2 regions of the Micromonospora sp. L5 genome follow, and region 2 is predicted to be linked to the other one. Evidence: riboswitches for the same ligand, from Rfam matches in the RefSeq annotation. Region 2 holds a riboswitch; the other holds the start of a gene.
What was found. Region 2 has a riboswitch for glycine ahead of gcvT (glycine cleavage system aminomethyltransferase GcvT). Riboswitches for the same ligand answer to the same signal wherever they lie in the genome.
Positions count from the first base shown of each region.

Region 1: it holds a riboswitch for glycine, as region 2 does, so the genes downstream of both, gcvP (aminomethyl-transferring glycine dehydrogenase) here and gcvT (glycine cleavage system aminomethyltransferase GcvT) in region 2, are expected to answer to the same signal.

Region 1 is NC_014815.1:5,600,484-5,605,320, forward strand. Features, by position in the region: gene ML5_RS25790 (globin domain-containing protein) at 1-103, shown strand, start outside; gene ML5_RS25795 (DivIVA domain-containing protein) at 100-780, shown strand; gene ML5_RS25800 (NAD(P)H-binding protein) at 830-1,486, opposite strand; gene ML5_RS25805 (NAD-dependent protein deacetylase) at 1,575-2,417, shown strand; glycine riboswitch at 2,475-2,565, shown strand; gene gcvP (aminomethyl-transferring glycine dehydrogenase) at 2,639-4,837, shown strand, end outside.
Region 2 is NC_014815.1:4,641,031-4,645,867, reverse strand. Features, by position in the region: gene glyA (serine hydroxymethyltransferase) at 14-1,282, opposite strand; gene gcvH (glycine cleavage system protein GcvH) at 1,289-1,666, opposite strand; gene gcvT (glycine cleavage system aminomethyltransferase GcvT) at 1,699-2,826, opposite strand; glycine riboswitch at 2,965-3,054, opposite strand; gene ML5_RS21740 (LysR family transcriptional regulator) at 3,160-4,122, opposite strand; gene ML5_RS21735 (collagenase) at 4,231-4,837, opposite strand, start outside.

The sequences.
Region 1 (4,837 bases), 960 kb from region 2:
GTTCCAGCCGGGCCAGGTGCACCACGAGGGTTACGGCAAGCACTGGTACGGCCCGGCGTGGCGGACGATGACGGGGGCTGACGAGTCGGAGGTGAGCCGGTGAGCGCGGGTCCGATCAGCAGTTACGACGCGCAGCAGGTGTCCGGTCCGGTGCAGGTGCGGTTGACCTCGGACCGGGTGCGGCGGTGGGAGTTCGGGTCGGCGGCGTTCACGCGGCGCGGCTACGACCAGACCGATGTGGACCGGTTCCGGTTGCAGGTGGCCGACGAGCTGGATCTGCTGGCGGCGCAGGTGGCGAACCTGCGGGCGGAGAACGAGCGGCTCAACGACCATCTGGAGCTGCACCGGCACGGGGTGATCCCGAGCACGGAGGCGGCGGTGGCGCCGGCGGCGAAGGAGGTCAACCTGTTGTCGGCGGCGCAGCGGGAGGCCGAGCAGATCATCGCGCAGGCCCACGACTATGCCCGCCGGGTCGCCGAGTACGCCCGTACCCAGTACGAGAGTTACATGCGGGCGGCGGCGGAGGAGGCGAAGCGGGAGGCCGAGCGGGCGGTGACGGAGTACCGCAGTACCGCCGGGAGCGGCTTCGACGACTCGGTGGCGACGCGTGAGGCGCTGCGGATCTTCGGCGAGATGATGATCTCGCACATGCAGGCGGCGGCCCGGCACCTCGACGACGGCAGTGAGCAGTTGTCGCGCACGATGGAGCGGATCGCCCGGGAGTTGCCGCAGGGCGGCGGGGGCACGCCGCAGCCGGCGTTGTCGCGGCACCAGCGTTGAGCGGCGTCCCGGCCCGTGTTCACGGCGGGCCGGGACGCGCCGGCGGGTGTCAGGCGGCGACGGCTGCGATCGCGTCGGCGATGGGGGTGTCTCCGCCGACGAGTTCCAGGGTGTGCCCGGCGGTGGCCGGGGCGTACAGCAGGGCGAGCAGCACCCGGGCCACGTCGGCGCGGCTGATCGCGCCGGCTTCGACGTGCCGGGCCAGGGTGATGCGGCCTGCGGGTTCGTCGTCGGTGAGGCGGCCGGGCCGCAGCACCGTCACGTCGAGGTCCCGCGCGGCGACGTCGTCCTCGGCGGCTTTCTTGGCCCGCAGGTACGCCGCCCACACGTCGTCGGTGCCCTCGGCGGGGGCGGCGTCCACGCCCATGGAGGAGACCAGCAGGTAGCGGCGTACCCCGGCTCGTACGGCGGCGTCGGCGAGCAGCACGGCGGCGCCGCGGTCGACGGTGTCCTTGCGGGCGGCGCCGCTGCCGGGTCCGGCGCCGGCGGCGAACACGACCGCGTCGGCGCCGGCCAGGTGGGCGGCGAGGGTGTCGACGTCGGTGTGTTCCAGGTCACACACGACCGGTTCGGCGCCGGCGGCGCGCAGCGCGGCGGCGTGGTCGGGGTTGCGGATCAGTCCGAGCGCGGTGTCTCCGCGTCCGGCCAGTTCCCGCTCCAGCAGTTTGGCGATCTTTCCGTGCCCTCCGGCGATGACGACGCGCATGGGCTCAACCTAGCCCGCCTGGCCGCACCCCGCCGCGCGACCGCCGTACGGGTGGGAGGTGCGGGGTCCGGCGAGGGAGCATGGACGGGTGAGTGAGGCGTTCGAGGAGTTGACGCGGCTGGTGGCCGCCGGTGACGTGGTGGTGCTCAGCGGCGCGGGCCTGTCCACCGAGTCGGGCATCCCGGACTACCGGGGGCCCAGTGGCGCGGCGCGCCGGCACACCCCGATGACGTACCAGGAGTTCACCCGGGATCCGCTGGCCCGGCGGCGGTACTGGGCGCGCAGCCACCTGGGCTGGCAGACCATCGCCCGGGCGGCGCCCAACGACGGGCACCGGGCGGTGGCCCGGCTGCAGGACGCCGGGCTGCTCGGCGGGATCATCACCCAGAACGTCGACGGGCTGCACACCGCCGCCGGCGCCACCGGCGTGATCGAGCTGCACGGCCGCCTCGACGAGGTGACGTGCCTGGACTGCGGCAACGCCACCGGCCGCGACGAGCTGCACCGGCGGCTGTCCGAGGCGAACCCGGGCTTCGACGCGCGGGTGGCGCGCGTCAACCCCGACGGCGACGTGGACCTGCCCGACGAGGCGGTGACCGGGTTCCGCACCGTCGACTGCGGGGTCTGCGGCACCGGCATGCTGAAACCGGACGTGGTGTTCTTCGGCGAGACGGTTCCCGCGCCCCGCGTCGCGGACTGTTTCGCGCTCGTCGAGCGGGCCCGGGCGCTGCTGGTGCTCGGGTCGTCGTTGACGGTGATGTCGGGGCGGCGGTTCGTGCTGCGGGCGGCCCGCCACGGCATCCCGGTGGCGATCGTCAACCAGGGCGTCACCCGCGGCGACGGGTACGCGGCGCTGCGCCTGGACGCGCCGCTGGGCGCCACGCTGTGCGCGCTGGCCGACCGGGTGGCGGCGGCGCCGGCGCCGGTGTGATCAACCCCCGGGACATGAGCCGGAAACACGCCCGCTGGTAGCGTGGGAAGTGCCGGTACCACCCACGTGGGAGAGACCGTCGATCCGACGGCGCCGAAGGGGCAGATTCTCCCCGGAACCTCTCAGGCAAAAGGACCACGTGGGCAGGCGCTGTGGAGCGCGTCAGCGCGACTCAGGGGGAGGCCGACCCGTCGACCTCGCCCCACCAAGGAGCGCAGCGCATGACCGCAGAGCAGTTCGCCGACCGGCACATCGGCCCCGGCCGCGACGACGAACGCCGGATGCTGGACACCGTCGGTTACGGCTCCGTCGACGAGCTGATGGACGCCGCGATCCCCGAGGTGATCCGCTGGCACGGCACCCTGGACCTGCCCGCCCCGGCCAGTGAGCGGGAGGCTGTCGCCGAGCTGCGCGCCCTCGCGTCGCGCAACACCGTCGCCGTGTCCATGATCGGCCTGGGTTACCACGGCACGCACACCCCGGCGGTGATCCGCCGCAACGTGCTGGAGAACCCCGCCTGGTACACCGCGTACACGCCGTACCAGCCGGAGATCAGCCAGGGCCGGCTGGAGGCGCTGCTGAACTTCCAGACCATGGTCACCGACCTGACCGCCCTGGCCACCGCGAACGCGTCGATGCTCGACGAGGGCACCGCCGCGGCCGAGGCGATGACGCTCGCCCGCCGCGCGTCCAAGAGCAAGAGCCCGGTGTACGTGGTCGACGCCGACGCGTTGCCGCAGACCGTCGCGGTGATCGCCAGCCGCGCCGAGCCGCTCGGCATCGAGGTGCGCGTGGTCGACGTCGAGCGTGACGGGCTGCCGGCGGAGTTCTTCGGCCTGCACCTGCAGTACCCGGGCGCCTCCGGTGCGGTCCGCGACCACCGGGCGCTGGTCGACGCGGCGCACGGCGTGGGCGCGCTGGTGACGGTCGCCGCGGATCTGCTGGCGTTGACGCTGCTGCGCCCGCCGGGCGAGATCGGCGCCGACATCGCCGCCGGCACCACCCAGCGGTTCGGCGTACCGATGGGCTTCGGTGGGCCGCACGCCGGTTACCTGGCGGTGCGTTCGGGCCTGGAGCGGATGCTGCCCGGCCGCCTCGTCGGGGTGTCCCGCGACGCCGACGGCAATCCGGCGTACCGGCTGGCGTTGCAGACCCGTGAGCAGCACATCCGCCGGGAGAAGGCGACCAGCAACATCTGCACCGCCCAGGTGCTCCTCGCGGTGATGGCCGGCATGTACGCCGTCTATCACGGCCCGGACGGGCTGCGCGCCATCGCCCGGCGTACCCACGAGGCGGCGGCGCGGCTCGCGGCCGGGCTGCGCGCCGGGGGCGTCCAGGTCGCGGACGTCGCGTTCTTCGACACTGTCACCGCGACCGTGCCGGGCCGGGCCGCCGAGGTGGTCGCCGCCGCCGCGGCGCGCAACGTGAACCTGCGGCTGGTCGACGCCGACCGGGTCGGCGTCTCCTGCGACGAGACCACCACGCCCGCGCACCTTCAGGCGGTGTGGGAGGCGTTCGGCGTCGACGGGTTCGACGGCGACACCGACGCGGCCCTGCCCGACGGGCTGGCCCGCACGTCGGACTTCCTCACCCACCCGGTGTTCCACAGCCACCACTCGGAGACGGCGATGCTGCGCTACCTGCGCCGCCTGGCCGACTTCGACTACGCGCTGGACCGCGGCATGATCCCGCTGGGGTCGTGCACGATGAAGCTCAACGCCACCACCCAGATGGAACCGATCACCTGGCCGGAGTTCGCGCACCTGCACCCGTTCGCGCCGGACGAGCAGACCGCCGGATACCGGGAGCTGATCGCGCAGCTGGAGGGCTGGCTGGCCGAGGTGACCGGCTACGACGCGGTCAGCGTGCAACCGAACGCCGGGTCGCAGGGTGAGCTGGCCGGGCTGCTGGCGATCCGCGGCTACCACCGGGAGCGCGGCGAGGGCCACCGCGACGTGTGCCTGATCCCGTCGTCGGCGCACGGCACGAACGCCGCGTCAGCGGTGATGGCCGGCATGCGGGTCGTGGTGGTCGGCTGCGACGCCGACGGCAACGTCGACCTGGTCGACCTCGACGCGAAGATCGACAAGCACCGGGACGCGCTCGCCGCGATCATGGTGACGTACCCGTCGACGCACGGCGTGTACGAGACCGGCATCGCCCAGCTGTGCGCGAAGGTCCACGACGCCGGCGGTCAGGTGTACGTCGACGGCGCGAACCTCAACGCGCTGGTCGGGTTCGCCAAGCCGGGCCGGTTCGGGGCGGACGTGTCGCACCTGAACCTGCACAAGACGTTCTGCATCCCGCACGGCGGCGGCGGCCCGGGTGTGGGCCCGGTGGCGGTGCGCTCGCACCTGGCGCCGTTCCTGCCCGGCGACCCGCTCGGCGCGCGCGCCGACGGGCGGCCGGCGATCTCGGCG
Region 2 (4,837 bases):
GTTCCCCGTACGGTCAGGAGGTGTGGCCGGGGTGGAGGGGGTGCCGATCGACGAGGCGAGCCACCCGCGTGCGTAGCGACGTGTCAGCCTCCTTGGCGGTCAGAGCATCGGCGATGATGTCGGCCACCTCCGTGAAGTCCGCTTCGGAGAACCCTCGGGTGGCGAGACCGGAGGTACCGATCCGTAGCCCGGAGGTGACCATCGGCGGGCGTGGGTCGAATGGCACGGCGTTACGGTTGACGGTGATGCCGACGCCTTGCAGCAGCCGCTCCGCCTGCGCGCCATCGAGATCCGCGTGGCTCAGGTCGACCAGCACCAGGTGCACGTCGGTGCCTCCGCTGACCACCCGGATGCCGGCCTTCGCGACCTCGGCGGCGCAGAGACGATCGGCAACGATCTTCGCTCCGGTCAGGGCGCGCCGCTGCTGATCCTGGAACTGCGGTTCTCCGGCGATCCGAAAGGCCACTGCCTTCGCAGCCACGACATGCGCCAGCGGACCACCTTGCTGGCCTGGGAAGACCGCCGAGTCCAGCCTCCGCGCGAGATCGGTGTAGGCGCTGAGGATGGTGCCGCCGCGGGGGCCGCCGAGGGTCTTGTGCGTGGTCAGGGTGACGACATGGGCGTGAGGGACCGGGTTGGGATGCAGACCGGCCGCGACCAACCCGGCGAAATGTGCCATGTCTACGAGCAGGTATGCGCCTAGCTTATCGGCGATCCGCCGGAACCGGGCGAAGTCGAGCGTTCGAGGGTAGGCCGACCAGCCGGCGATGAGCAGCTTCGGCCGATGCTCGCGCGCCAGCTCTTGGACCTCATCCATGTCGATCAGGTGGTTCTCGGCGCCTACGCGATAGCTCACGGCCCGGTACAGCCGCCCCGAGTAGTTGATGCGCATGCCATGGGTCAGATGACCGCCGTGAGCGAGGTCGAGCCCGAGGATGGTGTCACCCGGCTCGATCAGAGCAGCCATCACGGCGGCGTTCGCCTGCGATCCGGAATGCGGCTGCACGTTCGCGTAGGCGGCGCCGAACAGGCGCTTGGCCCGGTCGATCGCCAGGCGCTCGATGTCGTCGACATGCTCGCATCCGCTGTAGTAGCGCCGTCCCGGGTAGCCCTCCGCGTACTTGTTGGTGAGGGCCGATCCCTGCGCCTGAAGGACGGCTCGGGGCGCGAGATTCTCGGAGGCGATCATGCCCAGGGTCTCGTGTTGCCGGCGTAGCTCCCGGCCGATCGCCTCGGCGACGGCGGGGTCGAGGTCGGCCAGATCATCGTCGAAGGCTGCCATCGGGGCCTACCGCGACTCGTTGGAGAAGGCGCGGTACTCGTCCGGCGACATCAGGGAAGGCATCTGCGCCAGCCGGACCCGCAGGAGCCAGCCTTTGCCGTACGGATCGGCGCCGATCAGGCCCGGATTGGCGATGACCGCCTCGTTGACGGCGACGACCTCTCCGCTGACCGGGAGATACAGCTCCGCGACCGACTTCGTGGACTCGACCTCTCCACACACGTCACCGGCAGTCAGGTGGCTCCCCGGCTCGGGCAGTTGCACATAGATGACATCACCCAGCGCTTCGGCGGCGAACGCGGTGATGCCTACTTCGGCCGGCTGAACCGAGTCGTTGACCCACTCGTGGTTGAGGCTGTACTTCAGGTGTTCCGGTACGTTCATGACGCTGAACCCTCGCAAGGAATGGCCGCGGATCACCGCGGACGACGGTAGAACGGAAGAGGGACGATCTCGACCGGCTCGGTGGCCCCCCTGATCTGCACGGCCAGCCGGATGCTGTCGCTGGTGCCAGCACGGATGCTGGCCATCGCGATCGGCCGTTTGAATGTGGGTGAAGGGGTGCCGCTTGTGATGAGGCCGACCGGATCAGCACCATGGCCGTCGTCGGTCAGCGTCACCACCTGCTGGCCCGCTCGGGGAATTCTCTGCCCGGACGCGACGAGGCCGACGAGCCGACGGGTAACGCCGCTCTTGTGGGCCTCGGCCAGCGCGGCTCGTCCGACGAAGTCGCCTGGTTTGACGAAGGACACCACCCGCCCCAGCCCGGCATCGAACGGGGTGACGTCACGGCCGATCTCTGCGCCGTACAACGGCATTCCAGCCTCGATGCGGAGGGTGTCGCGGCACGCCAGCCCTGTGGGCGTCAAGCCGTGACGCCGACCGGCCACAAGCGCTGCTTCCCACGTGCGCACCGCGTCTTCGGCGTGTACGAGCAGTTCGAAGCCGTCTTCGCCGGTGTAGCCGGTACGAGCGACGACGGCTGGACGACCGTCGATGTCCAGTAGCGCTGCGGTGTAGTAGCGGAGCCGGGTGAGTCCCGTACCGGTCAGGGCTTCCACGATGGGGGCGGCGCGCGGCCCCTGCACCGCGATGATCGCCCGCTCGTTCGTGCGGTCGGCGGCCCAGGCCGCGTAGTCCGCACAACGGGTCCTGATGGCCGCATGTACGACGCGTGTGTTGATGGCGTTGACGACCAGCAGGTACCGGTTCGATGCGAGGCGATAGGCAACGAGGTCGTCCAGCACCCCGCCGGCGGCGTCGCAGAGCATGGTGTAGCGCGCGCCACCGATCGGTACGGCAGACAGGTGCCCGACCAGAGCGTAGTTCAGTGCTGTCGGGGCCTCCGGCCCCGATACCTCGAGCTGCCCCATGTGGCTGAGGTCGAAGAGGCCGGCCTGTTCGCGTACGGCGCGGTGCTCAGCGAGCTCGCTTCCGTAGCGAAGGGGCATCCGCCAGCCGCTGAAGTCGGTGAATCGAGCTCCGTGTTCTATATGTGATGCATGCAGAGGTGAGCGGAGCAGAGCCGCAGGGTCCTGGTACACGGGGGCGCTCCTCGTCCCGACGCACGCGGCGTCGAACGGTCGGTTGCCTCCCGCTCTGTCATTGACCTGAGAGCTTCACCGCTGCGTCAGCGGCTTGCACCGTGGGTGAGACGACGGTCGTCTGCTTTCCAGAGTCACCTCGCCTGCACGGTAATGGGGCCTGAGAGTTTCTTGGGAGTTTGCTCCTTCGGCGCTCCGAATGAACGGAGTCTCTCCCGTGCAGGTTCGAATGGTGTCTATGTAGTTGTGGGCCATTCGCAGGTTAGGTGACGGCACATACCGCGTCAACATCATCCTGCCCATAGCTGATGCCTATATATCGCCGTCGGATCGCTACGACGCTGCGGGATGGGCGTGGGGATTGGCCCGCCACCATCGGGCGAAGGCAGCGTTGTCGTTGACGTGATCCAGGTAGGCCCGGGTGATGGCCTGGAACAAAGCGCTGCTCTGTGCAGAGGTCAGCGCATCGCGCCGCCAGACGACCATCAGCCTGGCCAGCAACTGCGGCTCCCCGCGCAGCGGCAGCACCCGAGTCCCGGCGGCCGGGGCCCAGGTCGGGTCGACCAGCCGGACACCGTCTCCGGCGGCCACCAGTGGGTGCGCGGCGCCACTCGGCGCTTCGTACCGGATCTTCGGCTCGAAACCTGCGGCGCGGCAGGCCCGTCGCAGCGAGGCGAGTGAGCCGTCGTCCGGCCCCGGCGGACACACCCACGATTCGTTTCTCAGGTCGGCCAGCCGCACCTGCTCGTGGTGGGACTGCGGGTGGGAGGCGGACATGGCGACGAAGATCGGGTAACGGGGGATCAGTGGCCGGCTGGTGAGCGTGGGACCGATCGGCAGCTCGAAGCCCTCAAGGATGCCCAGCAACGCGGCATCCAACTGGCCTCGGGTGAGCGCCTCCACCAACAGTCGCGAGGACGGCTCTATCTGCAGCGCGATCTCCGGATCCGGGAACGCTTCCGCGACGTGGCGTACGAGGCTGCCCGCGCAGGCGATGTGGACGGTGCCGAGTCGGAGCAAACCTGGAATGGGGTGCCGGTCGCCGAAGTCCTCGACGAGCGCGTCGACCTCGGCCAGCACGACGCGGGCGCGCTGGAGCACCTGCTTGCCGAGTTCGGTCGGTTGCATACCGGTACGGCTTCGGACGAACAGCGGCCCACCGACCGTCTTCTCGATCCGATGCACCTGGGCCGTCAGCGCGGGCTGTGACAGGCCCAGGCGGGCGGCGGCGCCGGTCACGCTTCCGGCCTCGGCGATGGCACTGATCGCCCGCAGGTGGCGCACATCGATGCCCATGACCGAGATTATGCACGCGGCCGCAGGCGGCGCGGCGGCCACAGGCCAGGCGGGCGCGCCGCCCGGCAACTCCCGCCGGGCGGCGCACTCATACCCATCACATGTGGTTCAGTAGCGCGTGCTCACCGTGGTGCCAGAGCAGGCGGTCTTCCCGTAGAGGCTGATGTAGTGGTAGCCGGCGGCCGGGCTGGGGATGGCCAGCGACTCGGTGTTGCCGGCCCCGGCGGAGGAGCGGGTGGCGTTGCTGGTGGTGGCCCAGCTCGACGGACTGTAGTAGAGATCGCAGTTGCCCGTGCCGCCGGCCACGGCAATGGTGAGGGTGCTGACGCCGGCGGGCAGGTAGATGTACAGGTAGTCGTAGTTGCCCGCGGTCGCGGAGCGTCCACTGCGCTGGCAGTTGCGGTCGAGGGTACGCGTGTCAGTGCCGCTGCATTCCGGCACGGTGGTGCCGCCACCCGTCGTGACCGAGATCGTCTGGGACGATCTCGCGGTCGCCCCCTGGTTGTCGGTGACCGCCAGCGAGACGGTGTAGGTGCCGGCCGCAGCGTAGGTCTTGCTGGGGTTGACGGCCGACGAGGTGCTCCCGTCCCCGAAGGCCCACTGCCGGGAGGCGATGCTGCCGTCGGCGTCCGAGGACCGGTCGGTGAAGGTGGCGGTGAGCCCACTGGTCGCCACGGTGAACGAGGCGGACGGCGGCTGGTTGGTCGGGGGCGGC